DNA from 3 places in the Paenibacillus sp. ClWae2A genome. Region 3 is predicted to be linked to each of the others. Evidence: riboswitches for the same ligand, from Rfam matches in the RefSeq annotation. Region 3 holds a riboswitch; each other region holds the start of a gene.
What was found. Region 3 has a riboswitch for S-adenosylmethionine ahead of metA (homoserine O-acetyltransferase MetA). Riboswitches for the same ligand answer to the same signal wherever they lie in the genome.
Positions count from the first base shown of each region.

Region 1: linked by a shared signal. The riboswitch ahead of mmuP (S-methylmethionine permease) and the one ahead of metA (homoserine O-acetyltransferase MetA) in region 3 are both predicted to bind S-adenosylmethionine.
Region 2: linked by a shared signal. The riboswitch ahead of QVE09_RS17940 (methionine ABC transporter ATP-binding protein) and the one ahead of metA (homoserine O-acetyltransferase MetA) in region 3 are both predicted to bind S-adenosylmethionine.

Region 1 covers NZ_JAULSQ010000024.1:24,295-35,044, forward strand. Annotated here, with positions in the region: gene QVE09_RS31000 (GerAB/ArcD/ProY family transporter) at 1-218, shown strand, start outside; gene QVE09_RS31005 (Ger(x)C family spore germination protein) at 215-1,417, shown strand; SAM riboswitch class I at 1,487-1,589, shown strand; gene mmuP (S-methylmethionine permease) at 1,682-3,094, shown strand; gene mmuM (homocysteine S-methyltransferase) at 3,072-4,139, shown strand; gene QVE09_RS31020 (PQQ-binding-like beta-propeller repeat protein) at 4,296-5,468, opposite strand; gene QVE09_RS31025 (hypothetical protein) at 5,502-6,467, opposite strand; gene QVE09_RS31030 (hypothetical protein) at 6,740-6,973, opposite strand; gene QVE09_RS31035 (ABC transporter permease) at 7,116-9,518, opposite strand; gene QVE09_RS31040 (ABC transporter ATP-binding protein) at 9,521-10,279, opposite strand; gene QVE09_RS31045 (sensor histidine kinase) at 10,381-10,750, opposite strand, start outside.
Region 2 covers NZ_JAULSQ010000005.1:274,509-285,258, reverse strand. Annotated here, with positions in the region: gene QVE09_RS17980 (metal ABC transporter permease) at 1-358, shown strand, start outside; gene QVE09_RS17975 (Cof-type HAD-IIB family hydrolase) at 1,047-1,796, shown strand; gene QVE09_RS17970 (DUF456 domain-containing protein) at 1,851-2,291, shown strand; gene QVE09_RS17965 (putative polysaccharide biosynthesis protein) at 2,353-3,981, shown strand; gene QVE09_RS17960 (DUF2515 family protein) at 4,182-5,468, opposite strand; gene QVE09_RS17955 (thioredoxin family protein) at 5,610-5,954, shown strand; gene QVE09_RS17950 (COX15/CtaA family protein) at 6,254-7,192, shown strand; gene QVE09_RS17945 (Cthe_2314 family HEPN domain-containing protein) at 7,396-8,112, shown strand; SAM riboswitch class I at 8,242-8,383, shown strand; gene QVE09_RS17940 (methionine ABC transporter ATP-binding protein) at 8,510-9,544, shown strand; gene QVE09_RS17935 (methionine ABC transporter permease) at 9,545-10,204, shown strand; gene QVE09_RS17930 (MetQ/NlpA family ABC transporter substrate-binding protein) at 10,280-10,750, shown strand, end outside.
Region 3 covers NZ_JAULSQ010000002.1:929,501-940,250, reverse strand. Annotated here, with positions in the region: gene corA (magnesium/cobalt transporter CorA) at 1-628, opposite strand, end outside; SAM riboswitch class I at 1,080-1,203, shown strand; gene metA (homoserine O-acetyltransferase MetA) at 1,441-2,358, shown strand; gene QVE09_RS10350 (PLP-dependent transferase) at 2,383-3,570, shown strand; gene QVE09_RS10345 (trans-sulfuration enzyme family protein) at 3,567-4,739, shown strand; gene mqnC (cyclic dehypoxanthinyl futalosine synthase) at 4,981-6,117, shown strand; gene QVE09_RS10335 (MFS transporter) at 6,585-7,970, shown strand; gene QVE09_RS10330 (ROK family transcriptional regulator) at 8,066-9,307, opposite strand; gene QVE09_RS10325 (purine-nucleoside phosphorylase) at 9,630-10,451, shown strand; gene deoB (phosphopentomutase) at 10,471-10,750, shown strand, end outside.

The DNA of each region.
Region 1 (10,750 bases), on a different contig from region 3:
TTGGAATACGTGATCTTTTTCGTACGAAGAAGATGCAGATTATTATATACAGTCTGGTACCGTTCATTTATATCGCGGCGTTGATGCCCAAAAACGTGTATGAAACTTTTGCATTGGGTGACATGTTGGGGAATGTATCCGTGTTGTTATTCGGCCTCATGCCTCTGCTGTTATTGCTGCTAAGTCTTATTCGAAAAAAAGGAGGGAGGTATGTATGAATGGGGTACGTGTCTTTATACGCATCATCATTGTCTTGTCACTTCTCCTGATCATATCCGGATGCTGGAGCAGCCGGGAAATTGAGGATCTGAGTGTTTATGTTGGTCTTGGAATTGACGTTGCCCGGGAGACACGCTTTGAGAAAGATATTGCCTCGAAGGGAGGTTCATACTCCAAGGAAAACAACGTGACAACAACGGTACAAATTGCGCCAGGCAATTCCAGCTCCCAAAAGAGTCAACAATCCGGTTCTCCTGCTTCGGGGAAGACCTCATATTCTAATGAACAGCTCACCGGAGACTCGATGCTGCAAATCTTTCGGCAGTTCGCTCTTCGACGGGACCGTCCACTCATAGGACACCATCTGAAAGTTATTGTGATCTCCAAAGAAATATCCAAAAAATATGGCCTGGATCAGTTACTTGATTTTGTGCTGCGGGATAATGACATTCGTCCCAATTGTCTTGTTCTGGTTAGTCACGATCGTGCTGAAGACGTACTGACTTCACAGGACCCCTCACAAATTCCGGCGTTTTATCTTACGGGTATCACCAAAAATTCGTACTTGACCAGCAAAATGCTGCAACCGATGACCTTGGCCAAATTGGATGCAAAAATACAATCCGGTGCCAGTTTCCTGTTACAAAATGTGTTGAGTTATGATGGAGAGGACAAATTTTCGGGTGCCAGCATTTACGATGGAAAAAAGACGAAATTTATCGGTGAGCTTAGTCAGACCGATCTGGAAGGTTTAGCCTGGGTCTTGCTCCAAAAAAGTGGGGGCGTATTGAAGACATATAACAAAAAAGGATTTACCGTTGTATATGAAATGAAGGACAAAAAAACAAAAATAATTCCTAAGGTCAAAGGTGATGAAATCTCATTCCATGTTCAAGTCGAATCCAAAGGCTGGATGATGGAGGATTGGAGTGCGCCTGAAAGAGAGGAAAAGGGAGCTTATCTCAAGGAACTGGAAAGTGATTTTTCTGATATGGCGGAACAGCAAATTCGTCAGGTTCTATACAAGTTGCAGCATACCTACAAAGTAGATGTTGGTGATTTTGCAGAGATCTTTCGAATAAAGTACCCTAGAAAGTGGAAAGAGATCGAGAAAGATTGGGATAAAATTTTTAGCACTGTGCCGATCACTTATGAGGTAAAGATCAATATCATCAATCCGGGGTCTTCCACCGAATAGCGAGTGTGCCATTTATTATTTAAATGTTGACACATTCATGATAGATCGCTATATTTATAAAAAATCATTTTCTTATCCAGAGAGGTGGAGGGACTGGCCCTTAGAAACCTCAGCAACAGATCTAAAGGATACTGTGCTAATTCCAGCGGGTGAACAGCCTGATAGATAGGAGCGTTTGTTTTTATTTGTCAGTAACGGCGCACTCTTTAGGAAGAGTGGGTCTTTTTTGTTTTTTCTGGATGAAGAAGTAGGGGAGCAGCAGGTATGGAGAACAACAACGACAAAGGGCATTTTCAGCGGAAAATGCAGGCACGGCATGTGGTCATGCTCTCTCTCGGAGGAGTCATTGGAACCGGATTATTCCTCAGCTCAGGCTACACCATTCAGCAGGCGGGACCACTGGGAACCATTCTGTCCTATCTGATCGGAGCCATAGTTGTATATCTGGTAATGCTCTGTCTTGGTGAGCTGTCTGTTCATATGCCAGAGACGGGAGCATTTCATAGTTATGCAGCCAAATATATCGGACCAGCAACGGGCTACACGGTGGCTTGGTTATACTGGTTAACCTGGACTGTTGCGCTTGGCTCCGAATTCACAGCCGCCGGACTGCTGATGCAGCGCTGGTTCCCATCGGTAAACGTATGGATATGGAGCGCGGTTTTTGCACTGATGATCTTTCTGTTTAACGCTTTAACGGTGAAATTATTTGCGGAATCCGAGTTCTGGTTCTCATCTGTAAAAGTAGTTACTATTGTAATCTTTATTATTATCGGCGGTGCAGCCATGTTTGGTATCATTCCCATGGCGGATTCTGAACCGGCTCCATTTCTCTCGAATATTACCGCATCCGGGTGGTTCCCTCATGGGGCTACAGCGATATTGATGACCATGCTTGCTGTAAACTTTGCATTCTCAGGCACCGAGTTAATCGGCATTGCCGCCGGTGAGACGGAGAATCCGGAAAAGACGATACCAAAAGCTATTCATACCACGCTGTGGCGTTTGGTTATTTTTTTCATCGGAACGATTATTATCTTGTCGGCCTTGCTGCCTATGTCGGATGCAAGTGTACTGGAAAGTCCATTTGTAGCGGTAATGGAGCGGGTGGGTGTACCCTATGCAGCAGACATTATGAACTTTGTTATTCTGACGGCGATTCTCTCTGCTGCCAATTCAGGCCTGTATGCATCTTCACGTATGCTCTGGTCTCTGGCTGATAAAAAAACGATCTCTCCGTGGTTTGCCAAATTGACCAAAAGCGGGGTACCGCTGAATGCACTTCTGATCAGTATGGTCGGCGGTGCGCTGGCTTTGCTGTCCAGCATCATTGCACCAGGTACGGTTTATATTACGCTGGTCTCCATTTCAGGTCTGGCTGTCGTTGCGGTATGGATGAGCATCAGCGCTTCCCAGTACATGTTCCGCAGACAGTATATGCGGGAAGGACATGCGGTCAAGGATCTGGTCTACCGCACACCACTGTATCCGGTGGTACCGATTGTTTCATTTATATTATGCCTGGCTTCATGCATAGGTATTGCCTTTGACCCGACACAGCGAATTGCGCTGTATTGTGGGGTTCCGTTTATCGCAGTGTGTTACGCTGCATATTATCTGACAGAACGTGTGAATAAGAAAAGAGGACAAGTACATGACGCAAGCACAACAGACTAACTCCATAGAACAGATCCTGAGTGAACATCCGGTCATGATTCTGGATGGAGCGCTGGCAACGGAACTCGAACAGCATGGCTGTGATCTGGATGATCCGCTATGGTCTGCTCGTGTGTTGCTTGAGAATCCGGATGTTATTGTTCAGGTCCATGCGGATTATTTTCGAGCGGGAGCCGACTGTGCGATTACATCCAGTTATCAGGCGACGGTGGATGGCTTCCGCAAGAGAGGGATTGGGGAACAGGCAGCACTGGATTTGATTCGCAAGACGGTGGAACTGGCTGCACAGGCGAGAAATGACGTGTGGGCAGAAGTGCAGAGTGGTTTAGTAGGGAAAGAAAGCTCGACAGGTCAGCTTGTAAAAACTCCTTCGGTACGTGAAGAGACGGTGGAGAATGAGGAGCATATAACAGATCTTACAGGGGATGGCGAGGGAGACTTTCTTCGTCCACGTCCAATTATTGCCGGGTCCGTTGGTCCTTACGGCGCCTATCTGGCGGATGGTTCAGAGTATGTGGGACATTACGGCGTGTCGGATGATACGTTGGCGGCATTCCATCGTCCGCGTATGGCGGCGCTGATTGAAGCGGGTGCTGATATTCTGGCGTTTGAGACGATTCCTTCGTTGCAGGAAGCACAGGTGCTGGTTGATTTACTGAAGGAGTTTCCTCATGCGTATGCCTGGTTATCTTTTTCTTTAAAAGACGGGACAAGCATCAGCGAGGGCACACAGCTTGAGTTATGTGCACAGACGTTTGGTTCCGAGCCGCAGATTGCGGCGATTGGCCTGAATTGTGCTCCGATGGAAGTGGTGACAGAAGCCGTAAGTATTCTCAGCCGTGCCAGCGACAAACCTGTTATTGTGTATCCGAACTCGGGAGAAGTATACGATGCAGCAACGAAGACGTGGAGTGGACAGGGTACATGTGGCAGTATGAGTGATGCTTCGGAGGCATGGGTTGCTGCGGGTGCAAAAATCATTGGCGGCTGTTGCCGTACTACGCCACATCAGATTGGCGAACTTGCGAAGAAGTGGCGGAATTAAAAGACTTGATGTAGAGTTGTACCCCAAAAAGCTAAAGATACAACCAAATATGAAGAAGCCCTCACGACCCATTACTGGATTGGTGAGGGCTTCTTCAGTGTGATTTAGCATTAACATCAACATGAGGACATTCCTCTTCTGATGCTTCTGATTATGCTATTTAATTAACTGAGTGCTAACTAAGGTACGACCTTCGTCACTCAGGATGTACAGACCGGTTGTGTTATTGAGAAATAGACGTTCCTTTTCAAGATCAAATTCGCCTTTCTTGTAGGTGAACAAAACCTTAAGATTGCTTGTGTCCATAATAACAAGTTCGTCATTTCCATTCTTTTTAGCTGTAAACATAAAACTTGTACCATCAACTGCCATATGAAGAGGCATCCAATAGATGTTATAGGTGGTTGGTATTGGAAGATATGCCTTCTCAGCGATTAACTTACCCGCAGATGAATATAATTTTATTCGTTTATTTTTAGCATCCACAAACAAAAAACGATCCTTCAATGCAACAATTTCTGTTGAATAATCAATATAAGGAAGTTCTTTTGTCCATCTGATTTTCCCCGCACTATTGTATGCTTTTAGCGTCATAGTTTTTTTGTGAATACTATAATGCAACAATGTATCATCAGATACACTCATAATCTGGTTATACCCTTTTCCGCCAGCAATCGTTTTTATTTTTTTTCCTGTGGTCAGGCTGCTCATGTAGAAATCGGGATGATCACTAAATTTTTTGCCGATGATCACATTTCCTGTAATCTGTTCAATTAAATATGGAACCTTGAACTTTTGGATTGAATTTCCTTTTGTATCGTAATAGTAGAGTGTACTACTTTTCGAATCGTCAGCGTGCATAACCACATACAAACTTCCATTCTCTCTTGGATAGGCTGACTCAGGTCCGTAGTATCTCAAAAAATCTTCTGGCGGCCCGGGCAGAGAAGCTGTCCAACGGATCTGACCCGTAGCTATATGCTTGGCACTCACTTGATTATCGGCAAAAATAAACATGTATCCATCATCGGAAAGCGTGTACTCGTTGTCCGTGGGAATCGACCAAAGGAGCTCCCCTGTTTTGGCATCCACACTGTCGATATAATAATCATTATTCTTGTCTACTTTAGTTACGAGAAGACTTTCATTCCCCATGGCATCTGTAACACTCTTCATTGAATATGAGCTTGTTGCACTCTGTCCACCGTTGGTAATATCATACCCCCATTGGAATTGCAGCAGATCTTTAGCCAGAGCTGGCTCGGATGGGATTGCAAGGAAGAAGCATAGGCTGGCTATAAGCCAATAGTTGATTCGCTTTAAACTCATGATTGGTAGACTCCTTATGTAATGTTCTCTGGATTATGGAAGTAACTGATACTTTCTTATCGTCTGCCCGTCGGGAGGCAGGAAAAATAATTCATTTTGCTTATTGAGGAACAATTCATCTTGATTAAACCTTACATCGTTCCAATCGTTCTGTGTCACCCGATAGAGCTCTCTCAGATTATTTGAATCTCTAATCACGAGTTCTATTCCCTGTTCCGTGTATTGGATGTACATAAAACTCTGTAAATCGATTGCCATTTTCAGAGGGCTATTTGGATCACCTTGCATGTAGAAGGGATTTTGATTGACTCCTGTCATGAATTTTCCATCCGAATTCATAAGCATGATATTGCCTGCGGTTTGTTCCAGATACAGCACACGATTATGGATGATAAATATCTGGGGAGGCCCTTTTTTAAAAGAAAAATCATACTTCCATTTCAAAGCTCCCGTAGGCGAGTACGCCCTCAACTCAAGTTCACGGTTATTGATAAACTTCCGGGTTATTAGGGTTCCATCGTCCGTAACCCTATTCCCGTAGGGCAAGGTTGTTTCATTGGTCAGCACCGTTAGCTTCTTACCTGTAGAAAGATCAAAAACATGAGTATACGGACTTTTGTTGCCCGGTTGACCTAAAATAAAATTGCCTTCTATTGTGTAGTATTGCATATAGGGGAGAACAAGCTTTTTGCTTCGATGTCCCTGTTCATCATAATAATAAAGAGTTACATATTTGTTTTTGTGATAAGTGAAAGAATAAACTGTTCCATTTTTGGCGAAATCTGAGGACTGACTTTCACGAAAGTAAGGGTTTATTGAAGACCATATCGGTTTACCAGTTGTCAGATCCGAGACCGTAATAATATCATCTAATCTATTTTCATAGTCATCAGTTTCAGCAGGTTTGAAAGTATACATGTAACCATCACTTGTTGAACCATAATCAGATTCTGGCTTGGACCATCGGATGTCCCCGGTTTCACCACTAATGTTCTCCACATATATGAGGTCCTCATTCACAACCTTTCTCACCAGAATGTTTAGGTTGCCGGACGAATCCAGTCTGAAGTAATGCGGAGTGAATCCATCCCCCCATTGGCCAGAATCGACCTGCTTGACCCATTCAAGTTGTGGCACGGTCTTGGCTTTAGCCGACGCTGAAGGTTTGTCTACTGACAACAATCCTAGACTCAGGATGCTGATCAACAAACAAAATCGAATACATAACCATTTCAAAATAAACAACTCCTTAACAAAAATCGAGGTTAAACTTAATCTGGACCTACCGTTTCATTTTTAATATCCTGCACCAACCGTATGATCTCCGCAACACCTAGTAACAATAGTCCTGCTAAAATACCGTTCATCATAACTGGAAGAGTCAAAGACCATTGAAAGCCACTGAACTCATTTTGCCCAACGAGGATGCCGGCAATAATGGATAGAATGATGCTAATCCAAGCTATCCACTTCAACAATTTACTCGTTTTATTTTTGTTGTACAAAGAAATTAACTCCTTTACCATAGTATGCCATTAAGTCTATCATATCTATCATTGCTAGGTATATAGGACTATTTCTGTGTCGGATTTAGAGTCTTGTTGAAATATATTGTCATGTGTTTTAATGTCTGTCTGCTGCTGCATGTTATTCAATAACAAGAATGCGCGGGGATGCCTGACGAATCACCTTGGATGATCTCCAGGAGCCAAAAGCTGCTGCAAGGATGCTCAGAGAAGAGAAAAGTATAATTCCCCACCAATTCAGAACCAATGGGATTTGAACAATACCGTATCCCGAGAGTACTTTTTCAAGCAACAACGGAAGAAGGTACACGCCAGCAATAACGCCAAACATTGAACCGATCAGGGATAACAATACGACTCCCAGTGTAATAGAAGACCGAATACTGCTAGATGTCATTCCAATCGACTTATAAATGCCATACGTCTTGCTCTCTTTGCGAATACTGATCCGGCAGGTGCTGAAGATAATGATAAATGTAACCAAAATGAACAGCAGACCAATGAGAGCCATGGGGTACACAAGAATGCTTGCAGCTTCTGCATAAACGGAATCCAGCAGCGTTTTTTGCGTGACGATGGAAGCAGAGTCTTTGAACCGCTCATTTAATTGGTTAGCAATGGCTCCCGCTTGTGAAGGATCGTTGACATTGATAAACGCCACATCAACATCTCCGTAATTCGGATTCACGCTTCGAACCGCTTGAGCTGTGATTCTTCCGGATACCGACAAGTCGGAGATGGCCTGATAGATGCCCGAAATCATAAACGTGCGCTTCTCTCCTGCAATGTAGAGATCAATGAGATCTCCCATATCCTTGTTTAACATCTTGGCAACACTAACCCCGATTGAAATTTCATTTTCACGTTCCGGGTTGTTTCCTCTCAACGTCTCAAAACCAAGATCTTGATAGTTTCCATCCAGTACTCTTAGATAAAGGCTGGTAGACTGGCTGACCACGTCGGTTGAATCATCTGGAAGGATAACTCCGGTGGTGTTCCCTTGCCAGCCCACATTTTTGATGCGAGGGTCTTCTTCCAATGCGCTCTGCAGCTCTGCTCTCGGAAACGTAGTTTTGTTCACAACAACTGCGGCAATGTTAGCATTGTCATAACCCCATTTGGCCGCCGTCTGATAGATTCCGGTAATGCTGGTCAGTACAACATACCCGAGGACAAGTACGGAAGCAGCCATCGTTGTTAGCAATAACATCAGAAACGAGCTTTTGCTGTTTTTGATCAGATTGCGTATGCCGATTACAAAAGAGACGGGCAATCGTCCAAACAAGGCCTGGTTTGCGAGCGGTGAATTCATTCGTCGCGCCATGCGTACATTGTCGCTCTCCGACATACCGTACCGAATGGCCTGAACAGGCTCGATCGTGCGAGCTTTTCTGGCGTATAACACGACAAATGCAATAACCAAGACGAGTAACAGCAGCCCTACAACAATAGCAGCTCCAATGCCCTTAATTGGAAGATCACCCTGGCCAGTCCGCAGGGACGATACGGAGATGTTGATGATGAATTTGGAGACGAATACGCTAAGTACCAGCCCGGGAAGAACGGCGATGATGGACAGCAGGGCATATTGAATGACGTAGGTACCAATGGTGCCCCAGGAAGTGATTCCCAGCGATTTAAGGATACCTATCGTTTTGTAGTTGGCCAGAATGGCATCGGATATGGTGAAGCCAATCGTAATGAGGGCAATAATCATCATGACGGCCCCTAAGAATATCATAATGAACCCGACGATCTGATTGATGATCAGATAAAAGGATGAGATACTTTCAAATTCCATTTTGGTTTCCAAGAATGGGGCACCCGTCTCGCTTGTATAACGATCCCAGTAGCTGGAGTTTGTACTGTAATCATCAAAATGAATGCCCATCATGTGAATATCTTTTCCTGCAAGCGTACTAAGATCATTTTGGTAATCCGTACTATTCATCCAAATTCTTGCAGTATTGGTGAACGGTGCTCCATAAGGAACATCCACAACAATAGCTGAGACTGCGAGGTCAAGTGTGGTAGATCCAGTTTTGAATTGAATGGTATCACCGACAGCGATGTTATAGCCATTCGCCATGGAAGTTGGGATCCATACGCTTCCTTGTTCAGGAGCCGAATGCTGTGTACCACTTGCAAATACAAGTTCATCTACACTCCACGGGGGAGGCGGGGTATTCATCATGTATAGATAAAGGTTAGGGATGTCAGTGCCGCCAAAAGTGATGCCCGACAAGATGCGGTAAGTAAGCAAAGGTGAGACTTGAACACCGTTCTGGGCAGCCCACCAGTCATGCACAGTTTGGGGATCATTCAGTCCTTTGTCGAACGTCAAGATCTGATGGGATCCGTTGGTCCGACTATGCATCTCCTTGAACTGGTTACCCGTATTGGCCAGGATGATGACTGATGTGGACACTAGTAGGGTAGACAGCAAAATAAGCAGGGTGATGAACAGGTTTTGTATTTTGTTCCTACTCAGATACGACAAGCTAAGTTTAAACATGACCGCCATCGTTATTCCTTCCCCGTAACCAAAGCGAAGATGATCGCTTCACGATCTTGAATTTGATGTTCGTCATAGGTATCGAACTCAAGGATTCCACCAATCTTGCCGTCCTGAATATAGATCAGGCGGTCTGCCCGGCAGGCTGCTTTTATATCATGCGTAACCATAACAACAGACTGTCCTTTCCGGTGGATATCCGTAAGGATATCGAGAACAGCTGTGCCGTGTTCCATATTCAAGCTTCCGGTCGGTTCATCTGCAAAGATGATATCCGGCGAATTAATCAAAGCCCGTGCAATCGCAGCTCGTTGCTGCTGTCCTCCAGAAGTTTGGGAGGGGAGACGGTTATGTTGTGCATCAATATCCATGGCATCCATCAGCTCAGCAGCACGAGATAGAATGTCCTTCTTTTTGTTTCCTGCAATATATCCCGGTAAAGCAATGTTTTCTTTGATGGAAAGGTCTGGGACCAGATTGATACTTTGATAGATATAACCGATCCGGCGGGTGCGGAAGTTGGACATTTCCCGTTCACTATAAGCGTCAATCCGCTGGTCTCGAAAATAAACCTCACCAGCTGTGATCTGATCCAGTCCGCTTAGCAGATATAAGAGGGTTGATTTGCCAGAGCCAGAGTTACCCATGATGACCGTGAATTCCCCTTCATAGATATCGAGATCAACATTACGGATGGCATGATGCTGATCGGTTCCGCTGTTGTACGTCTTGCACAGATTCTGTGCACGGATAATCACTTTTTTGGACAAGTCGAATCACTCCCGAGTGCAGTATAGGATTCATTCTAGAGGAGGGATGTTGAGAAAGCCTTATCAAATTATGAATAAAGTATTACAGCTGTGCAGGCTGCTCAGCAGATCGGCAGATAGAACCGGAAGGTTGTACCTTGTCCTTCTTTACTAGTAAAGGAAATATGGCCTCCGTGTGCTTCAATAATGCTTTGGCAGATGGAGAGACCGAGCCCTGTACCTTCCTGAACATGTTGTTCTGCATGACTCGCTTGACCTCTGAAGTAACGCTGGAAAACAAACGGCATGTCCTGTACACGTATTCCCTGACCCGAATCGGCAATCGTCACTTTCAAGTGTCCGGATTCCAGTTCCATATCTATACGTATCGTGTCTCCTGGAGCTGTATGCTTGAGGGCATTGGCGGCAAGATTGGAGATCACCTGTTCAATTCGAGTGGGGTCGATAGCGAGTAACACATTGGGGATGTAG
Region 2 (10,750 bases), on a different contig from region 3:
GGCTGCGGCCTGCGGCATTCCAGTAGTGCTGTTCCACTATCTGCTCATGGGACTCGTTTCGATGACGTCCGTAGCTTCATTTGAAAGTGTTGGTTCGATTCTCGTTGTGGGCATGCTGATTGTACCTGCGGCAACGGCTTACCTGCTCACAGATCGTCTGGGCAAAATGATTCTGTATGCCGTCTTGATCGGAGCAGCATCCTCGGTTGGAGGTTATATCATGGCATACGCCCTAGATGCTTCCATCGCGGGCTGCATGGTAGCTGTTGCTGGAATTTTATTTGTCCTTGCACTGCTGCTGTCACCGAAACATGGCATCGTATTCCGTTACGCTCGTCGCAAATTCGCGGCAAGGTAATGGAAGTTTAAGTAGATAACAGGTGAATAAACAAAATTATAAGAAGCCGTCTGCAATGCAGGCGGTTTTTTGCGTGTCTGGTCGTATTCCTTTGACAAGGGCAACCGGATATAACATATGCAATATAAATTGATAATGTAGCGTCATCCTGCTGATTGCGGGTTATTTTGTTGCATACAGATGATCTGTGGTAAAATGTCGTTAGCTGTGACGTCCGGAGCGTCCGTTTTAAGGATGCCGGGCGATCTTGTTGTGAGAGAATGTTTAAAATAGATAAAGAGAACCTTTAAGTTGAACTGGAGAACCATTGTGGAACGTAAAGGGCAGAAAGGACCTAGAGAAGGGAAATTTGTTTATGAATTTCCTTCTTGATGTTAGGTGTTATGAGCTCTAAATACAAAGGTGATGTAGTGAAGGGGGCGGAATCGATCTGAAGAAGCGATAGCGTTCGCCTTTGTCTCCGAATTTCTAACCTTTAAGAAGAGAGAATCTAGAAAATTCGGAGACAACAGCGATCGGAAGACGATCCGTACACGTAACGGTTACCTCGTATAATCTCAATACACTAAAGAAAAAGGTAATTCTAAAACAAAGATACTACGACTCGAAAGGTTTTCTGCCCGCGTAGTGCCTGAATGGATATCCATGAGTTCAACTTGGAGAGAGACAACCTAGGAGGAACTACTGTATGAGTGAACTGAAATACAAATTGCTAGCATTGGATATGGATGGAACCTTGCTTAACGATAATCATGAAATTACACAGGAGACCGCCAAGTGGATTCAAATTGCCATTCGTCGGGGTGTACATGTGTGCCTTTCCACGGGAAGAGCGGTATTCCACGCCATGCCCTATGCGGTCCAGCTTGGGCTGGAGACACCGATGGTTACCGTTAACGGCAGTGAGGTCTGGAAAGCACCGCATGATCTGCATATGCGTCATCTGATGGACCCGGCATTGATTCGCCAAATGCAGGAGATTGGTGAGAAATATAACAGCTGGTACTGGGCATACTCCGTGGAAGAGCTGTTCAACCGTGATCGCTGGACGGACAATATTGAAGGTCTGGAATGGCTGAAATTTGGCTTCAATACCGAAGTGGATGAAGTGCGTCACCAGATCATGATGGAACTGCAACAAATGGGCGGTCTGCAAATGACCAACTCCTCACCCGTTAATATTGAGATCAACCCTGCTGGCGTATCCAAAGCCAGTGGTGTAGCCGAAGTCTGCAAGCTGCTGGGTATCGAGATGTCCGAAGTTGTTGCTGTCGGAGACAGTTTGAATGATCTGGCTGTCATTGAGGCCGTAGGTCTGGGTGTGGCTATGGGTAATGCGCAGGAGCAGGTGAAGGAAGCAGCTGATCTGATCGTAGCGAGTAACAATGAAGACGGCATCGTCGAAGTGATCCGTGAACATATTTTGAAGGGGGAGTAACCTTTGCTCGCAACCGTTGCCTGGATTTTAATTGTGCTGCTGTTTGCAGTGGGGATGGCTGGAACGGTATATCCCATACTGCCTGGTGCTGTAGCGATTTTCTTCGCGTTTCTGGTCTACGGCTGGTTCTTCAGCTTTGATCCGTTTGGTGTGTGGTTCTGGATCATTCAGATTCTGATTGTTGTTGTGTTGTTTGTGGCTGATTATGTCGTCAGCGCATGGGGCGTGAAGAAGTTCGGTGGCTCCAAGTTATCGACCACGCTGAGTACCATTGGTGTTATCATTGGCCCATTTGTCATTCCAGCATTTGGACTGGTGCTGGGACCATTTATCGGTGCTTTTATCGGGGAACTGATCGGAGGGTCTTCACCTTCCAAAGCGTCGAAAGTTGGATTTGGTTCCGTCGTGGGGCTATTTACGAGTACTGTGATGAAAATTATTTTGCAAATCGTCATGATTGTTCTCTTTATTATCTGGGTGGTAAGATTCGCCTAAACGTTCAGGATTAGCTTCAACGGGATGCACGTCCGGTGTGGAGGAAAGAAGGGGAATTGGTTTGTCTAAGAAAGAAACATTCATTAGGGGTACGCTCATTCTGGCGGCCGCTGCGCTGATCGCAAGAGTACTCGGATTGGTTCAACGGGTGCCGCTGGAGCATATCCTCGGCGATATCGGTAACGCATCATTCACGATCTCCAATACGGTATATTTAATGCTGTTAACTGTAGCAACGGCGGGCATACCGAGCACACTTAGTAAAATGGTATCGGAACGCTATGCGCTCGGACGCGCGAGTGAAGCCCAACAGATCTACCGTGCAGCCCTGATCTTTGCGGCTGTCGCCGGGGTAGTTATGTCTGCTTTATTGTGGTTCGCAGCACCTTATTATGCTACGTATGTCTCCAAAGTACCGGAGTCAGTCAGCGCCATTCGCGCCTTGGCTCCAGCCTTGCTGCTGTTCCCGGCCATTGCGATGATGCGTGGATATTTCCAGGGACGCGGCAACATGACAGCAGGCGGTATTTCACAAATCGTGGAACAGTTCGCTCGTGTAGGTACAGCCATTATCGTGGCTTATGTCATGCTGCAATGGAATTATGATGACCAGACGATTGCTGCAGGTGCTTCATTTGGTGGAGTATTAGGAAGTGTGGGTGCCTTCGGTGTCATGCTGTACTTCACCTTGAAGCTACGTCGTAGCGACCGTGCGGCCCAATTGAATTACGAGCGTGCAGAGCAGTTACCGATGCGAGGTATCTACAGTGATATCTTCAAGCTGTCTATTCCAATTGTGCTGTCTTCACTTGCGGTTCCAGCCATTAACTTCATCGATTCATCCCTAGTGGTTCCACTGCTTAGTGGCCAGATCGGACTTGAAGAAGCGACTGGTGTACTTGCGATCCTGGGTGCGAAAGCCCAAAGTATTGCGGGTATTCCTCCGATTCTGGCTATCGCTTTGAGTCAATCGTTGGTGCCTGTCATATCGGCAGCATTTGCCCGTAAGGATGAAGCTCATCTGAAGAGTCAGGTTACACTTGCGTTGCGCATTTCGATTCTGACAGGTATGCCGATTGTCATTGCACTTTGTGCGGCAGCATATTCGGTTAACGGATTGCTGTTTACCAATCTGGATGGAACGCCGATCATTGCCTTGCTGACATTCGGTACCATTTTCCAGATTACGATGATGACCACCAACTCCATTTTGCTTGGGGTAGGTAAACCGCGGATTACGATGGTCAGTGTGGCAGCGGGTGTTGTGGTCAAGCTGATTGCAAGTCTGATCCTCGCGCCGATGTTTGGCATTTACGGCATCATTATAGCAACGGCCCTTTGTTTCCTGGTTATCACCTACCTGAATCTGCGGGTCCTTCGCAAAATCGTTGATTTCTCCATCATGGGAGATCGTTGGAAAGGGTTTATCATTACGGTCTTGCTTGCAGCAGGTGTAGGATTTGCAACGAACTGGATTGGGAATATGATCTTTGGACTGTTCCTGCCAGCGCGTGTATCCTTCCTGTTTACCTGCCTTGTGGTTGGTGCGCTTGTGGTGGTGGTGTATCTGGTTCTCATGGTTGTGCTGCGTGTACTGCGCAAGGACGAGCTGGGCAGTTACCCCCGTATTCTGCAAAAAATTCTTCGTCCACTTATGCGTCTTCAACGTGGAACTGGGCAAAGAGGTTAAGAATGCAAGGAGCATCAATCAAGCTCCAATATTTTATGAAAATAGGATACAAGCTCTGTCTGCTGTTAAGCGGACAGGGCTTTTTGTATAGTTAAGGCGAGCTGAGCGACTGAGTTAGACATTGAGCCCAGCAAGCGAGGATAGCGGTGTATCGGGGTATTCACATCCTCCTCTTTGCCTGCTCTATATGATCTTCAGCATTAGTGTGTGATGGCTTTAGCATCATGAGCCAGTGCTGTTTTCAGCATGCCATACCGGTGTTCGTGACTCATCTCAAACAGCCATGGCCGACGCGGTGCCGTCAGATAACCGAGACAATCCCAAGTCTGAAGCCAGTCATGTCTGGTGATCGGTTCATAAGGCGTGTCCCCCCATACGGAGAGCAGTTCCGGACTATATAATCGTTGCCCTTCTGGAAGCCATTCCTCATCGAGCAGCGCCTGAGCGTATAATGTGTGATCACCCGCCTCGTCTTCACGATCGGTAAACAGGCTAGGCCAATATTCAGCGCGCGAGCCACGATGAGGAACCGAACGTGCGAACTCCAACACTTGTGTGTGTACTTGCTCCACGCCAAACAATAGGGCATATAGCCCTTTGCCAAACATGATTCGCTCATCCAGTTTGCCAAAATGTTCAATGACGCGTCCTGCGAGTCCTGCTCCCCGTCCAAGAGGAAAGACGATATGATTCAGACCGGCCAGATTATGCAGATGGAATGAGGGTTTGGAAAGTGCTTCTTTTTGAAAATAAGGATGCTGCACCACCCGGCTCTCGATATAGTTCTGCTCATTAATAATTAATGCCACACTTAGCAGTGAACTGCATCGTTCCAGCCAAAAGCGTTCCCAAAACGGAGTCATAAACGCTGATACGTGAAAGTGCGACATGAGATGGAAACAGCTACGTCCGATCCGGCGACTGTTCATATACAGCAGAAGCTGGGGATATGCATCCTGGAAAATGAGTGCATTGCACCGCTCCAGTAGCCGATACATATGCTCGCGATCGCTTTGATTCTGTAGATTATGCATTAAGTCACTCTGAAGATCTGTCATGTGATATCCGCCGTTGCGAGAGACCATATGGGCCAGGAGTGCCCAATGCAGTTCGGGATATTGCTCATAACATTCCAGATAGGCTGCCGTGCGGGTGATATTACTCCGATTGTGCTCCTGGGTCAGTGTCTTAATCTCTTCCAAAATGATGCAATCTTCTTCGCAGACGAGTGCGCTTTGAACCTGGTCCGTGCGTGCAAAAGACTTGCCGTTGGCAGGTAACAGACGCTCCACCTCAGACTGTAAAGCAGCTGCCGTATCTGTATCCCACTCGATGTCACGCAATGGGTGACGAAGCTGTGCAGAAGCTTGCCATGCAGCCTGTTTGCCACGCCAGATTTCCCGGGCAGCACCCGGAATGGAACGGACCATCTGCAGGAGGGACCCGTGATGTTGTTCGCTGGAAGAATCGGTTCGGGTGGAAGTCATGATGTGACATCCTTTCATGATGTTCTGGGTTTATTTTCACAGACCATGTGGTTATTCTAAGTATGCGCTGATTATTTGACTTCCACTCGCCAATTTGCTTCACTTAGGGTAAGACAAGGTACAGAAAGGGAGATGAACCGAATGGAACAGATTACTTCCAAACCGGCTTTTGATGTAGCCATCCAATCCCCACGTTTGACAATTGCCGTATTCAAGGCAGACTGGTGTGGTGACTGCAAATACATCGATCCGTTTATGCCTGAGGTTGAAGAGAAATATGCACGTGAACTGACTTTGATTGAGGTCGACGTGGATCAGGTTGGAACGGTTAGCGAAGAGCAGAATATTCTTGGTATTCCGAGCTTTGTGGCATATACAGATGGCCGCGAACTCGTACGGTATGTGAACAAGCTGCGCAAGTCGAGAGAAGAGATTGAGCAGTTCCTGGATCGCGCAGTTGAGGTGTACAACACGATCCATAAATGATAATAAAAGTATGACAGGTTCATGTTGTAAAAGGGTATAATAAAAAGAACGCCATTTCTCTTGAAATAGGGAAATGGCGTTTGTGTGTTCGACACGTTTTACATAAGAAACGTTTCTGTACATATCCTCAATGACCTGCGGGTCATTATTTCACCAGACGTTAACATTTTGTCACAAAGCGCGACGTCAAGGAACATTTTATCCGGTATAATGAATTTAGTTGTGAAATAAGTGTCAAAGTACCGAAACAAGCGGAGAATATTCTTCGCCATCTTAAACCAACAGCGGGTGAGAAAAAATTGAAACACTTAACTTTGTTTAAATGGTTAACCGTATTAACCTGTCTTATCATGTTTCTGGCCACTTTTGGTGGAGGCATCGTAACCAAAACGGAATCGGGCCTTGGCTGCGGAACAGAATGGCCTTTATGTAACGGAAAACTCGTTCCGGCACATACTGTGGCTTCACTTATTGAATATTCTCATCGCGCTGTAAGTGCACTGGCTGGACTGTTGTCCATTGCCTCGTTTGTTGCTTTTCTGCGATTTGGCAAGTCACGCCGTGACCTGCAATTGTTTTCTTTCTTAACCCTGGTATTTGTTATTGTCCAGGGAATCATGGGGGCTTTTGCCGTTGTCTTCTCCCAATCTTCAGCAGTCATGGCACTGCATTTTGGCTTTGCACTGATTGCTTTTGCCAGTTCTCTAATGATGGCGCTGGGCATAAGGCAGGAGGCCAAAGATGGCGGATTGGAGCGCCTGAATAAATACCCTCGGGTTAGTAAAAAATTCAGGAATCTGGTCTGGTTCTCCACCATTTACACATATCTCGTGGTATACACAGGTGCATTTGTGAGTCACACGGATTCTGCCGGAGGATGTTCCGGATTTCCACTCTGTAACGGTCAGATCATTCCTGAGCTTTCGGGTGGGGTAGCGGTTGCTTTTGCTCACCGTGCAGCAGCAGCTTCGCTCGTGATTGTTATCGCAATCCTGGGTCACTTCGCTTACCGTAATCATCCGGACAACAAGGAAATGCGTACCCTTGGCGTGGTATCCGTTGTTCTTATTCTGATGCAAGTAATCATTGGTATTTTCATGATGGTGACAATGAACCGTCCGGAAGTATACATGTTCGTAGCTCTTGCTCATATGCTGGATATCGCCATATTGTTCGGAGTCTTAACGTATATGAGTTTCCTGGTGTACAAGCTGCATCGACCGGCTAATCGTTTCTAAGATATAGATCCATTCTTTTTCCAAAGGTATTGGGCTAAATATGAAAGTCCACCATCCAGTGATGTACATCATTGGACAGGTGGACTTTGTTTGATGTCAGGGGGATCAGGGCAACCTATGGCAAGCAGCAATTACACGGAATGGATGATGTGTTACGTTTACGGTGATGAATTCTTGTTGATTTGGAAAAGAGGAGGTTAGATATGCTGCGAACGTTGTTGGGGGAAAAGCCACGTATAAATGAAGGTAAATTGAAGGCAGCGATGGACGCAATGGCGCACACGCTTGAGCTATTTCAGCGACAAATGCATGTGGATCATGATCCCACGCATGACTATCGGAAACTGTATGTTTGGACCCAAGGGCTCATCTCCTCACTGGATGAACTGGAGCAAAGCTGCTTCGCTGCTGCTCATTTTCGCAAAAAGGTTGTTGCAGGCTCAACGGACGATATGACGCCGGCTGAAAAAGCCGAATATGCCCGGTATGTGTATTTCTACAAAGATGGCTTCATTCGCTGCTTTGCCATTTTGGATAAAGTAGGCACCGTCTTGAATGAAATATTCCAACTGAATACTTCAAATACCAAAGCGCATTTTTCTTATTTTACTGTGTTAAGACAGTTTGAGTATGCGAGGGAGCATCATGATCTTGCGTTGCGATTGATTCAGATCAAGGACTCTTATCGTGAGCCGATGAGCAAGCTGCGCAAACGTCGTAATATGGAAATTCACTACATGAACTCCGAAATGCACGATGACCTGTGGCAGTTACACCAGACCTTGCAAGGTAAAGTGAAATTGGAGGATCTGAATCAGCATGTACAGGAAATGCGTCAGGGCGTCGATATGGTTTGTGAAACATTAACAGCCTCTTATAGCTATATCAATAAAATATGGCAAAGAAATAATTCCCTTTGACAAATCGGAATACTTGGAATATACTGAGTTTCAATCGAATGTTACACGGATATAATTGATATTTCAAAAGTTACGTTCACATTATAAAGCATAAACTACATGAACTTATAAAATCCTACAACAACATATTTCTTATCGAGAGCGGCGGAGGGACAGGCCCGATGAAGCCCGGCAACCGATTTGTAATGACATGATACATGTATCATTCGTTATAGATGTTAGGTGCTAATTCCTACAAAATGGTGCAAGACACGATTTTGGCAGATGAGAAGGTATATTCTTTCACGTGAAGAGCCCTCTTTGTATCTGCAAAGGGCTCTTTTTTTGTACTTTAAGGGGAGTTTTCCTTTAGATCGGGTAAAGATACATGTAGGTGGTTGGAAAGGGGCAAGTGCGATTGATTGAATTAAAAGGTTTAACGAAAACGTACGGCAAAGGAACAAAATCTACAACAGCGTTATCCGATTTGAATTTGAGCATCCAAAAGGGCGAAATCTACGGCGTGATTGGCCATTCCGGAGCGGGCAAAAGTACATTGATTCGCTGTATTAATTTGCTGGAACGGCCTACAGAGGGTGAAGTATGGGTTGATGGGATTAACCTGACTGAACTGAGCAAAACCGAATTGCAGCAACAGAGACGCAAGATCGGGATGATTTTTCAACACTTTAATCTGTTATCTTCGGCAACGGTATATGACAATGTAGCTTTTCCGCTAAAACTTGTGAATACACCCAAGGAAGCCATTGATCGCAAAGTGAAGGAAATGCTCGCACTGGTTGGTCTGGAGCACCATAGCAGCAAATATCCGGCTCAATTATCGGGTGGACAGAAACAACGTGTAGGGATTGCGAGAGCACTTGCAAGTGATCCAAATGTACTTCTCTGTGATGAGGCTACTTCGGCACTTGATCCGCAGACGACAAATTCAATCCTGAAGTTATTGCTGGACATTAATGAAAAGTACAACCTCACAATTGTGCTGATTACACATGAAATGCATGTCATTCAGAACATCTGTGACAAGGTGGCTGTCATTCATCAAGGCGGCATTGTGGAACAGGGACCTGTAACAGAAGTATTCCTGAAGCCGCGGCATGCCATTACGCGTGACTTCATGATGCGTGACCATGAAGCTGGACTTGCTCTGGAAGAGACCGCTCTGACAAATGCAGGCGTTGAATTGCAAGCAGGTGCTGCTTCCAAACTTGTGAAGATATCCTTTCTGGGTAACAAAACGTATGAAGCGATTTTATCCAGGACGGTACGTAAAACGGGTGTGGATTTTGCCATCCTGCAGGGTACAATCTCTACGATTAAACAGGTTCCTTATGGGCAGCTGACCGTTCGGTTCGAGGGTGATTCAAATGCGATTGATCGGACGATATCAGAGTTAACCACTGAGGGACTTGATGTGGAGGTGCTTCGTTAGATGGATTTTTCAACAGTTCGCTGGGAAGAGGTTGGTAAAGCCTCCATTGAGACACTGCAAATTTTGGGTGTATCAGGCTTGTTCACCGTAATCTTTGGTTTACCGCTCGGAGTGCTGCTGTTCATGACAGCCCGATCTGCTTCGATCAAGTCACGGACGGTGTACATTATATTGTCCTTAATTGTGAATATTTTGCGATCAGTTCCATTTATCATATTGATTGTTGCTCTTATTCCGTTCACTCGTTCACTCGTCGGTACAGCTACAGGTGTGTTAGGTGTTATACCACCTTTAGTTATTTCAGCAGCTCCTTATTTTGCTCGATTGGTGGAGACGACGTTGCGAGAAGTTGACCGGGGTGTCATTGAAGCGGCGCAGTCGATGGGTGCATCGACCGGACAGATTGTAAGACGGGTATTACTGCCTGAGGCGTTACCTGGTTTGGTTGCTGGGATAACCATTACCATCGTTACACTTGTCTCTTATACGGCAATGGCGGGCATGGTTGGTGGTGGAGGACTAGGAACGCTGGCAATCAACTATGGGTATTATCGTTATCAAAATGAAATCATGATCATATCCGTAGTGTCGATGATTATTCTAGTGCAAATTCTCCAGATGGCTGGAGATCGATTGGTTACATTTTTCACCAGGAAATAACACATAGATAACATGATGGCTATGCATTCATGCGGACGCTACATGAAAAAAATGATTAGAGAAGGGGTTTTACACATGAAAAAATGGTCTTTTGCTTTACTTAGCCTTATGTTGATTGCGGTTCTCGCAGCTTGCGGAAACAACAAGGACGCCGATAGCGGCGCAGACAATTCAGCAGGTGCACCAAGAACAGTTGAATTGAAAGTTGGAGCTTCACCTACACCACACGCAGAGATTTTGGAAAGCATCAAGCCTGAACTGGAAGCACAAGGTATTCGTTTGCAAGTCGTTACGTTCAATGACTATGTACAACCCAATCAGCAGCTTGCTGATAAAAAATTGGATGCAAACTTCTTCCAGCACCAACCTTATCTGGACACAGAGAATAAAGAACGTGGATTCAACCTCGTTTCTGTAACACCTGTTCATGTTGAACCTTTTGGTGGATACTCCAAGAAGATTAAGTCTTTGGATGAATTGGCTGACGGCGCAAAAGTAGCAATCCCAAATGACCCATCCAATGGGGGACGTGCACTGTTGTTGCTC
Region 3 (10,750 bases):
ACTTTTGCAGTTGATCATCGATGAGACGCAGATCTTTTTTGTTCAGGGTGTTAATGACCTCTTTCTGAGGTCCAAGGACTTTTTTCAGCCACAGAATCTCACTGCGTAGCCCGATGATTTCATTCAGATGTGACTTTTTGGTGTGCATCAGAATATCTTCCTCAAGCTTCTCGATCCGTGCTTCAATTCGGTCACCTACGGTGAAATAATTATCAACAATCAAGTCAACCAGCAAATACAGCAGACGATCCGGTGTACTGATTTCCTGTTCCCACAGGATTGGTTTCAGTGTGCGCAATTCGCTGACCTTTTGCTTTGTAACACTAATAATGAAATGTCTGCCGAGGAACAAGTTGACCGCACGTAGAAATATCTCTTCATCATCGAAACGGATGCTATTAATCACAATAAAATAATGGTTCTCATAAATTTCAATCTTAGGACGTTGTTCTTCGTCACTCAGACAGTCTTCCACAGCCAGATCATGCATCAAGAACAGTGGCTGAAGTACCGCCAAATCGTCTACATCTGCATCAATCCAGTAAAATCCTTCCGCTGGTGGAGTCAGCGCCTGCTGAATGTCGTCCACCGGAATAAATACACCGTTGTTTACCAACCGGATTTTCATCGTTAATCTACTCCTTCTGCACCCGCCAACTTGGCGGATATTATCATTATGGGCGCAAAAAGAACAAATCAGCCGGTCGGCAGCGGAGCCTGGAGATCAGGGCTGCGTTCACTATATAGTCAAACGGAAGTCACGTCCCGCTGCCGGCATGCTGATGTCAATTCTCTATGCAGTTTGTCGGAATTCGGCTGCCAGTCAGGCCTCGGGTCGCCATCCATTTAATATGTCACCTCTCACATAAGGGTTTATAACACCTTGTTTAGTATACCGCTGGTACAAGGTGCTTTCAAGCGCAAAAATGTGTCTATTTCGCGCCCTGAGGCAGTGTATGACAACGGATGATGAACGGTTCCGATCTGGGAAGCAGACAGCGAACTGCAACTTGACGTGAGGGCATTAATGTAATAAAGTAGACGGTGAACCATATTAAATTACAATCTAATACAGCGAAATCTTATCAAGAGTAGGTGGAGGGACTGGCCCGATGAAACCCGGCAACCGGCGGTATACCGCACGGTGCTAATTCTTGCAGCGACCAAGTGTCAAGTGGCACTGTTGTAACTGAGAGATGAGAGAGGCGCATATCTATTTACATATGACCTTTCTCGAAATCCGAGGAAGGTCTTTGTCATATGCCCCGACTTCTCAGCAGTGATTTTCGCTAAGGAACTTGAGGTTGTTTGTAACGTTGGATGGAAGAGCAATTCAATGTTTATAAACAAGCTCAAGGCAGTTTATAACTGTATTGATGTGAAGACATCAAACCAGTGGTGGCTGCATCTATCTATGCACAAGGAGGAGTTAGACTTACCATGCCAATCAAAATACCCGATACGCTACCAGCAAAAGAAGTACTTGAAGGAGAGAATATCTTCGTCATGGATGAAACTTCTGCATACCAGCAGGATATTCGTCCACTCCGTATCGCTATATTAAACCTGATGCCCACAAAGGAAACGACCGAAACACAATTGCTTCGTCTGGTAGGAAACACGCCTATTCAGGTGGATGTCGTTCTTGTACATCCCAAATCCCATACGTCGAAGAATACGTCTCAGGAGTATTTGGATCTGTTCTATAAAACCTTCGATGAGATTGAGCACCGCCGTTTCGATGGAATGATTATTACGGGTGCCCCGGTGGAACAGATGGATTTCGAAGACGTGAACTATTGGAATGAAATCCAGGAGATCTTCGAATGGACCAAAACCAATGTGACTTCAACCCTCCACATATGTTGGGCTTCCCAGGCAGGTTTATACCATCATTTTGACGTACCTAAAGTGCCGCTTGATGAAAAGTGTTTTGGCGTTTTCCCACATACCATCAACAAACCACATGTTCCGTTGCTGCGTGGATTCGATGAAGTATTCAACGTTCCACATTCCCGTCATACGGAAGTGAGACGCGAAGATATTGAAAAGAATGAGAATTTAGAGATTTTGGCTGAATCCGAGGAAGCGGGTATCTTCCTGGTTGCTACCAAAGACGGCAAACAGATTTTTGCCACAGGACATGCCGAGTATGACCCGTTCTCATTAAAGTGGGAGTATGACCGGGATACAGCCAAAGGGTTGGACATCGCATTGCCTAGACATTATTATCCGAATGACGATCCTTCCCGTGTGCCACCGGCTACTTGGCGCGCTCATGCCAACTTATTATTCTCTAACTGGCTCAATTACTATGTGTATCAAGAAACACCTTACGATATTGGCCCGCAAATCTAATCGAGATTACAGGAGGATGCAGCAATGGAAGACAACAACAAGTTGAAAATCGAAAGCCGCTTAGCACAAATTGGGTCCATCAATGAACCGGTAACAGGGGCCATTAACTTTCCGATCTATCAATCCACTGCGTTTCGCCACCCGAAGCTTGGACAAAGCACGGGGTTTGATTATATTCGTACGACTAATCCAACCCGTAAAGTGTTGGAAGAAGCAGCTGCAGCGCTGGAGTCCGGTGATGCAGGGTTTGCCTGTAGCTCGGGAATGGCCGCGCTGCAAACGATTTTTGCCATGTTTGGTCAAGGGGATCATCTGATTGTATCGCTGGATCTGTATGGTGGAACCTATCGTCTGCTTGAACGCATCCTGTCCCGCTTCGGTGTAACCGCAAGTTATGTGGACACGAATGATCTTGCAGCAATGGAGAAGGTTCGTCAGTCGAATACCAAAGCTGTATTTATTGAGACACCAACCAATCCGCTGATGATGATCACCGATGTGGAAGCCGTTGCTTCGTGGGCGAAAAGTTACAACCTGTTGACGATTGTTGACAACACGTTGTTGACTCCATTTTTCCAACGTCCGATTGAACTGGGTGCCGATATCATCATTCATAGTGCTACCAAATATCTGGGCGGACACAATGATGTGCTGGCCGGACTAATTATAACCAAGGGTGAGGCGTTATCGGCAGAGATGGCGTTCCTGCATAATTCCATTGGAGCCGTATTGTCTCCAAGCGACTCCTACCAGTTGATGAAAGGGATGAAAACGCTGGCTCTTCGCATGGAGCGTCATGAGCACAATGCACTTACCATTGCCAAATACTTGCTTGAACACCCAGCGGTGGTTGAAGTGTATCATCCAGGTCTATCAGATCATCCGGGGTATGAGATACAGAACAAACAATCCACGGGTAACACAGGTATCTTCTCCTTCAAAGTGAAGGATGCACGTTATGTTGAACCGTTGCTTCGTCACATCAAACTCATTGCTTTTGCGGAAAGTCTCGGCGGAGTCGAATCACTCATGACTTATCCGGCAGTACAGACTCATGCAGATATTCCGCTTGAAATTCGTGAAGCCGTAGGTGTGGATGACCGTCTGCTCCGGTTCTCCGTAGGCATTGAACATGCAGATGATCTGATTGCAGATCTCGGCAATGCTCTGACAGCTGCACAACAGGAAGTTGAAGGAGGTGTGCACTCATGAGTGAGTCCAACAAAAAGCCCAATTCCGAGTTGAAATTTGATACCAAATTGCTCCATTTTGGCGATGAGATTGACAAAACGACTGGAGCATCCAGTGTACCGATCTACCAAGCATCAACATTCCATCATTTTGATATCTTCAATCCGCCTCAACATGATTACAGTCGTTCGGGTAATCCGACACGTCAGGCTTTGGAAGATTACATCACATTGCTGGAGGGCGGCGCACGAGGTTTTGCCTATTCTTCGGGGATGGCTGCGATTTCAAGCGTGTTCATGATGTTCTCCGCAGGGGATCACATGATTGTAACGGAAGACGTATATGGAGGTACGTATCGTTTGCTTACTTCCATATTAAGCCGTATGCAGATCGAGACAACCTTTGTAGACATGACCAATATAGATGAAGTAAAAGCGGCACTCAAGCCAAACACCAAGGCAGTTTATATGGAAACACCGTCCAACCCTACACTGCGAATTACGGATATCGCTGCTGTAACTGACTGGTCGAAGGAACATGACCTGATCACGATTCTGGATAACACCTTTATGACACCGTACTATCAGCGTCCAATTGAGCTTGGTGTGGACATCGTCGTACATAGTGCTACGAAGTTTCTCGGAGGTCACAGTGATGTACTTGCAGGGTTAGCTGTTGCTCGCACGGAATCACTTGGCGTACAACTGAAACAGTTGCAAAATGGACTTGGAACTGTACTCGGGGCACAAGAATCCTGGCTTCTGATGCGCGGGATGAAAACCTTGGGGGCTCGCATGGCTCATAGTGAACGGAGCACAGCCAAACTGGCGGCATGGCTTAATGAGCGCAGTGATATTACCGCTGTCTTTTATCCTGGACTGGAGGATCATCCGGGCCGTGAGGCACACGAGCGCCAGTCAACGGGATATGGAGCTGTCGTTTCATTTGACGTTGGTTCAGGAGATCGTGCAAAAGCAGTTCTTAACCGGGTGAAGCTACCTATTGTTGCTGTAAGCTTGGGAGCTGTGGAGAGTATTCTGTCCTACCCAGCCATGATGTCTCATGCGGCAATGCCGGCTGAGGTTCGCCGTGACCGTGGCATTACAGATGGGTTGCTGCGCTTCTCCGTAGGTCTGGAAGATATCGAAGATCTCATTGTAGATTTGGAGCAGGCACTTCAGGAATCCTAGTAAAAGTGGATGACCGAATACGCCGATGCGTATCACTTAATCTCGAATAAATTCCATTCCATATGTAAAAATTTTTACTTATTTTTAAAGCACCTGTACATAAGGTGCTTTTTTTCACATGTAACCTGTGTTACGATATGTGGAGTACAGAAATGCGATGTTGCCACCAGAACTTGCTTCTCTTGAACAAGTTGGGACGGATCGTTATATAATTTCTCTTCATGAGGGAGGCTTTTTTACGATGAGTACGGTAGACCGTATCTTAGATAAAGCCCTTCGGGGCGAACGTTTAGACTTGGAAGACACGATTGAGCTATTTGAATCCAATGAAGTGGACAAAATCGGGGCAGCTGCTAATGTCATTATGAAACGCATGCACCCTGAACCATACAGAACATTTGTAATTGGGCGTAACGTCAACTACACAAACGTGTGTGATGTGTACTGCCGTTTTTGTGCTTTCTACCGCAGACCTGGTTCGGATGAAGGTTATGTGCTTCCGGACGAAGTTATTTTCCAGAAGATTCAGGAAACGGAAGATGTGAATGGTACCGAGATTTTGATGCAAGGTGGAACGAATCCAAACTTGCCTTTCAGCTATTATACAGACCTGTTGAAAGCCATCAAAGAGCGTTTCCCGAACATCACGATGCACTCTTTCTCACCCGCTGAGATTATGAAAATGGTTGAAGTTTCCGATGGTCTTACATTGGAAGAGGTTGTCCGCGCCATTCACGAAGCTGGTCTGGATTCCTTGCCTGGCGGCGGCGCTGAAATTCTGGATGACCGCACACGTCGGAAGATCAGCCGCTTGAAAGGTTCATGGCGGGATTGGATGGACGTTATGCAAACTGCACACCGCATCGGCATGAACACTACGGCAACGATGGTTATCGGCCTTGGTGAATCGATGGAAGAGCGTGCATTACATTTGCTCCGTGTACGTGAAGCTCAGGACGAATGTATCGCGAACAAGTATGATTCCGAAGGTTTCCTGGCGTTCATTCCTTGGACTTTCCAGCCAGACAATACCAACCTTAAGCTGGAGCGTCAGACTCCGGAAGAGTACTTGAAGACTGTAGCCATCAGCAGACTGGTGCTGGATAATATCAAGAACATTCAATCCTCTTGGGTAACGATGGGTCCTGAGATTGGTAAGAAGTCGCTTGAATTTGGCTGTAATGACTTCGGTAGCACTATGATTGAAGAGAACGTGGTATCTGCTGCTGGTGCAACTTACAAAGTTAACATTGAATCCATTCTGCGTTTGATTCGAGAGTCCGGTTATATTCCGGCACAACGTAACACCCGATACGAGATTGTGCGCATGTTCGACGAAGAAAATTCCGTGCATGAAGATTTCGTAATGCAGAACTAATAGAGCAAATACACTACTTTAATAACTCACCACTCGATTTCGTTTTTTTTTCTTGAAAGTAATGTGTAAAAGCAATATGCCCGCTAACTACTCCGTTTGGAGAGAGTTGGCGGGCTTTTTTTATAATGATGAATCGACGTATAGAAGGCCGGAGATAGATCCACTTTAAAGAAGTATATATAGACGTATTCACTAATATTAAATTCATATTGGAAATAATTAAATGTTAAATATAGATTTTACGACTTTTTAAGATTGTTTTATTACGTATATACTTTTATATCGATCTTTTTGTTGATAGTTTTTCTCAAAAACGAAATAAATAGATTTACAAAGGGGGATGATTTCGTTATGATAAATATCATCCAAACAGCAATAGTGCTTAAAGGAGGAGTGGAACCCATTTATTAATATCAAATGGCTTTATGAGAAGAGTAGAGTGATGTTAACATTAGGGAGGTTAAGGAATGGTTAACTTGCAGAGCGAGGAAATCAAGAGAAGAGTCATCAAGTGCATGCCGTGGATCTTGCTCTACGAATTTTTTCAAGTGTTTAATGAAAACGTATTCAACCTAATCACACCCAATTTGTCTCAAGAGTACGGTGTGAGTCCCTCAACTGTAAGTTTGATTGTTACGCTGGGGAAATTGTTTTTGGGGATTGCCTCCATTGTATTTTCGGCTTTATCCGATATTGTGAGTACTCGCAAATTAATGTTATTCACTTGTTTTGTATTTCCTGTCGTAACCCTGATCGGTTTCTTTTCACCATATAGTTTCTCCTTATTGATTACAGCAAGGATAATGTTTGCTTTAACCATTGCGATTCCACTCGCACTGCAAGTTATTATTGCTCTTAAATACTTTGATAAGTTAACTGCTGCCAAATATTTCGGCTACAATACAGCAATATTTCAGCTTGCTTCTGCAGCAGGCCATTTCTTCGGCGGTTATATAACGGACTATTTCCACTGGAATTATATCTTCCTATTCCCACTCCTTACGCTGTTAGGAATACCTACCCTCATGAAAAATTTGCCTAAGGATGAAAGCAAAAAAGGGTCCTTTGATTTCATTGGTATGTTGTTAGTCACCTTAATCTCAACATTGTTGATCACATATATGACATTTAAAATGCAGTATCCTTTATTATTAATTTCTTCTCTTGCATGCACTGCCATTTTTGTAATGTACACAAGGAAAAATAAAAATTCATTCATTAAGCCTGATTTATTTAAGATAAAAGGAATTGTGTGGTCTTTGATCGTCTGTGGTCTATTCTATGGAACCCAGGTGGGATTCGGCTTTATCTTCCCGTTTATTGTTCATAAGGCTTATGGCTTGTCCGTTAGCACCATCGGGGTATTTTACGCATTAACGAATATTGCTGCATTCATTGCGGGGATCAATTCAGGGCGTATTATCAGTAAGATTGGTTCTCGTAATATTGCACTACTAGGCGGATTATTTATTTTTTCCGGACTAGCCATGGTTGCTTTTTTAGTCGGGTTTTCTGTCGTATTTGTGTTTGTTGGGATGGCTCTTTTTAATATTGGCTATGCTTTGTTCTTCTCAGGATATCTCAGTAACTATACTCAATTGCTTCCGAAGCATCAGCATGGATCGGGAGTTGGGGTTGAGAGGCTTGTTCTTAATATTGGAAGTTCGCTTGGTGGGGCATTGATTGCAATGTTGTATGGTCAACCATATATGATGAACAAAATTGTGGACATCTCGTCCAACCCTCAATCAGCCCAATATAGTAATTTGGCTCTAGTACTCATGATCATGATTGCTGTTGCAACGTTCATATTCACCAGAGTATTTGATAAAAATTTTAATCGCGTCGAATGATTCGATAACACATTAATTGTGATTTCAGTAAAAAAGCTTCGCTTTTATTAACCAGCGCAAAAATCCTCCCGTTTATAGGGAGGATTTTTGTGATCTCAAGTTAAAACATGTTTGGGTTCAGTGTGAGCTGTTTTTTCTTCCAGGAAATAATCAAATATCATACAGCCTCCTCCTACAGCGACTGCATTATAGCCGGTGGTTGCTCTAATGATTTTGACTTGCAGATTTTTATATTGCTTTGTGCGCTCTTGTACCGTTTTTAATGTCATTTCATAGAAGTCAATATTACCTCCCAGCCCGCCACCGATAATAACAATATCCGGCCGGAGCAGTTGAATAAGATTGGTAATACCAATGCCGTAGTAGTAGGCAGCGTCCCGCACAACCTCTGAACACAGGGGGTCACCCTGCTTCAAGGCATCCAATATATGATGGAATTGAATGTCATCTGCTTGGAGAGGGATGTCCAGGAGTGAAGAAGATTTCCCACGCTTTATCTGACGAATCACTTCGTCCCGAACGGCAGGCAGACTGCTGTACGCTTCCAGACATCCATATGCTCCGCAAGCACATTTTCTCCCATGAACATCTACCGTAATATGACCAAAGGAATCATCCATATCCAGCTTGCTGCCGACAACTTGTCCTTGTAGGATAATGCCGCTTCGGATGCCAATGCCGGAAGAGGTGTATACAAGATTTTCGGTTTCTCTCCAGTAATTGCTTCGATATTCACCCAAAGCAGCTAAGTTAGCCCCATGATCGAGCAGAACAACCGTAGAGAACCGTTTTTCCAAGGATTTGATGATATCTAACTGATTCCAGTCATTGGAGAGATCATCTTTGAAATGGATAGTACCGTTTTCCCGTTCAATCGACCCGATGGCGCCTACACCGATTCCGAGCAAATGTTTCTGATCCACATGGTGACGAAGCAGAATATCCTCAATACTGTCACCGATCAGGTTTAGTGTATCTTGAGGGAGGGAATTAAAGTCCAGTTTGAATTTAACCTCGTCCAAAACCTGCAAATTTAAATCAAGAAGCAAAATGACAATAAATAAACTGGATATCTCAACACCTACCAAATAGTGAGAATCGGGTGTAATGACATAAAATGCAGGCTTCCGCCCAACTTTGGATTCTGCTGATCCACTGTCGTATATTAGGCCGGCCAGTACTAATTCTTCAACAAGTCGGGAGCAGGTTGAATGTTTATATCCGCTTAGTTCCACCAACTCATTAATGCGTATAGGGCCATGCTTGCGGACTAATGAATACAGAGCTTTTAAACTTTTTGTCTTGGGAGACATTAAACCTACAAATTCCTGTAACATAAAAGTCCTCCAATAATTATTTTATTCGATTTCTCTATTTTACCTTATTGTTTGTATCTCTCCTATATCAAATCATCCTTATTATATAGTTTAAAGGAATAAAAAGGAAAAATAAAGCTTTATATTATTAAAAATGAGAAAAATAATAATAATAAAACTAAGATTTTGGTTAAATTACTCTAAAAATCATATAAAAAACATTAATAAATTCAATTATATTCTCATTTTTTATCAAAATGAATTTTATTATATTTACAATGAATTAAATATGCTCTATGATGAGTATGTGAACATGAAGACAAACATAAAGAGGGTGCATGAGATGCAAGATATCAAACGGAAAATTCAAGAAGCTGCACGATTTATCAAGAATGAAACAGACTGTCGTCCGGAGATCGGTTTAATTCTCGGTTCAGGATTAGGGATACTGGCAGATTTAATCGAAAATGCAAAAGTAATTCCTTATGAATCCATTCCTCATTTCCCGATGTCCACTGTAGAAGGTCATGCAGGAGAATTAGTGTTTGGACAAATTCATAACAAAAGCGTCGTCATGATGAAAGGGCGTTTTCATTTATATGAAGGATATGAAGCTCAGCATGTGACACTTCCGGTCCGCATTTTGAAAGCGCTTGACATTAATCAGTTAATTGTGACCAATGCAGCTGGAGGAGTTAATGCAGACTATGAGGTGGGAGATCTGATGCTGATTACGGACCACATTAACAATATGGGAAGAAATCCGCTGATCGGACCAAACGAGAAGGATTTCGGTGAACGGTTTCCAGATATGAGCGAAGCTTATAGCAAAAGACTTATTCAAATCGCTCACAAAGTAGCAGAACAGCAACAATTTTATTTTAGAGAAGGCATTTACATGGGCAATCTGGGTCCCACTTATGAAACCCCTGCCGAGGTACGCATGGCCAGAATTCTTGGCGCAGATGCAGTAGGCATGTCTACGATTCCCGAAGTCATTGTTGCGAGACATGCGGCTATGGAGGTACTGGGTATTTCGTGCATTACGAATAAAGCCGCGGGCCTTCTGGAGCAAGCGCTTTCTCATGAGGAAGTAATGGAAGCAGCCGAACAAGTAAAGCCCAAGTTCCTGAAGCTGGTCCTCGAAATTATTAAGGAAATGTAAAATGGCACAGGAGGGTCCTATGAGGTATAAACGCGTATGTCTAATTGTACTGGACAGTGTCGGGATTGGTGAACTGCCTGATGCGAAACATTTTGGTGATCAAGGTGCTCATACATTGGGCCATATTGCAGAGCGTATGCCGAGTTTTTTGCTTGGAACTATGAAAAAGATGGGTCTTGGAAATATAACTCATCTACCCGGGATAGAGCCGGTGGAAAACCCGGTGGCCTGTTTCGGGAAAATGGCGGAGGTTTCAGTTGGAAAGGACACGATGACAGGACATTGGGAGCTCATGGGCC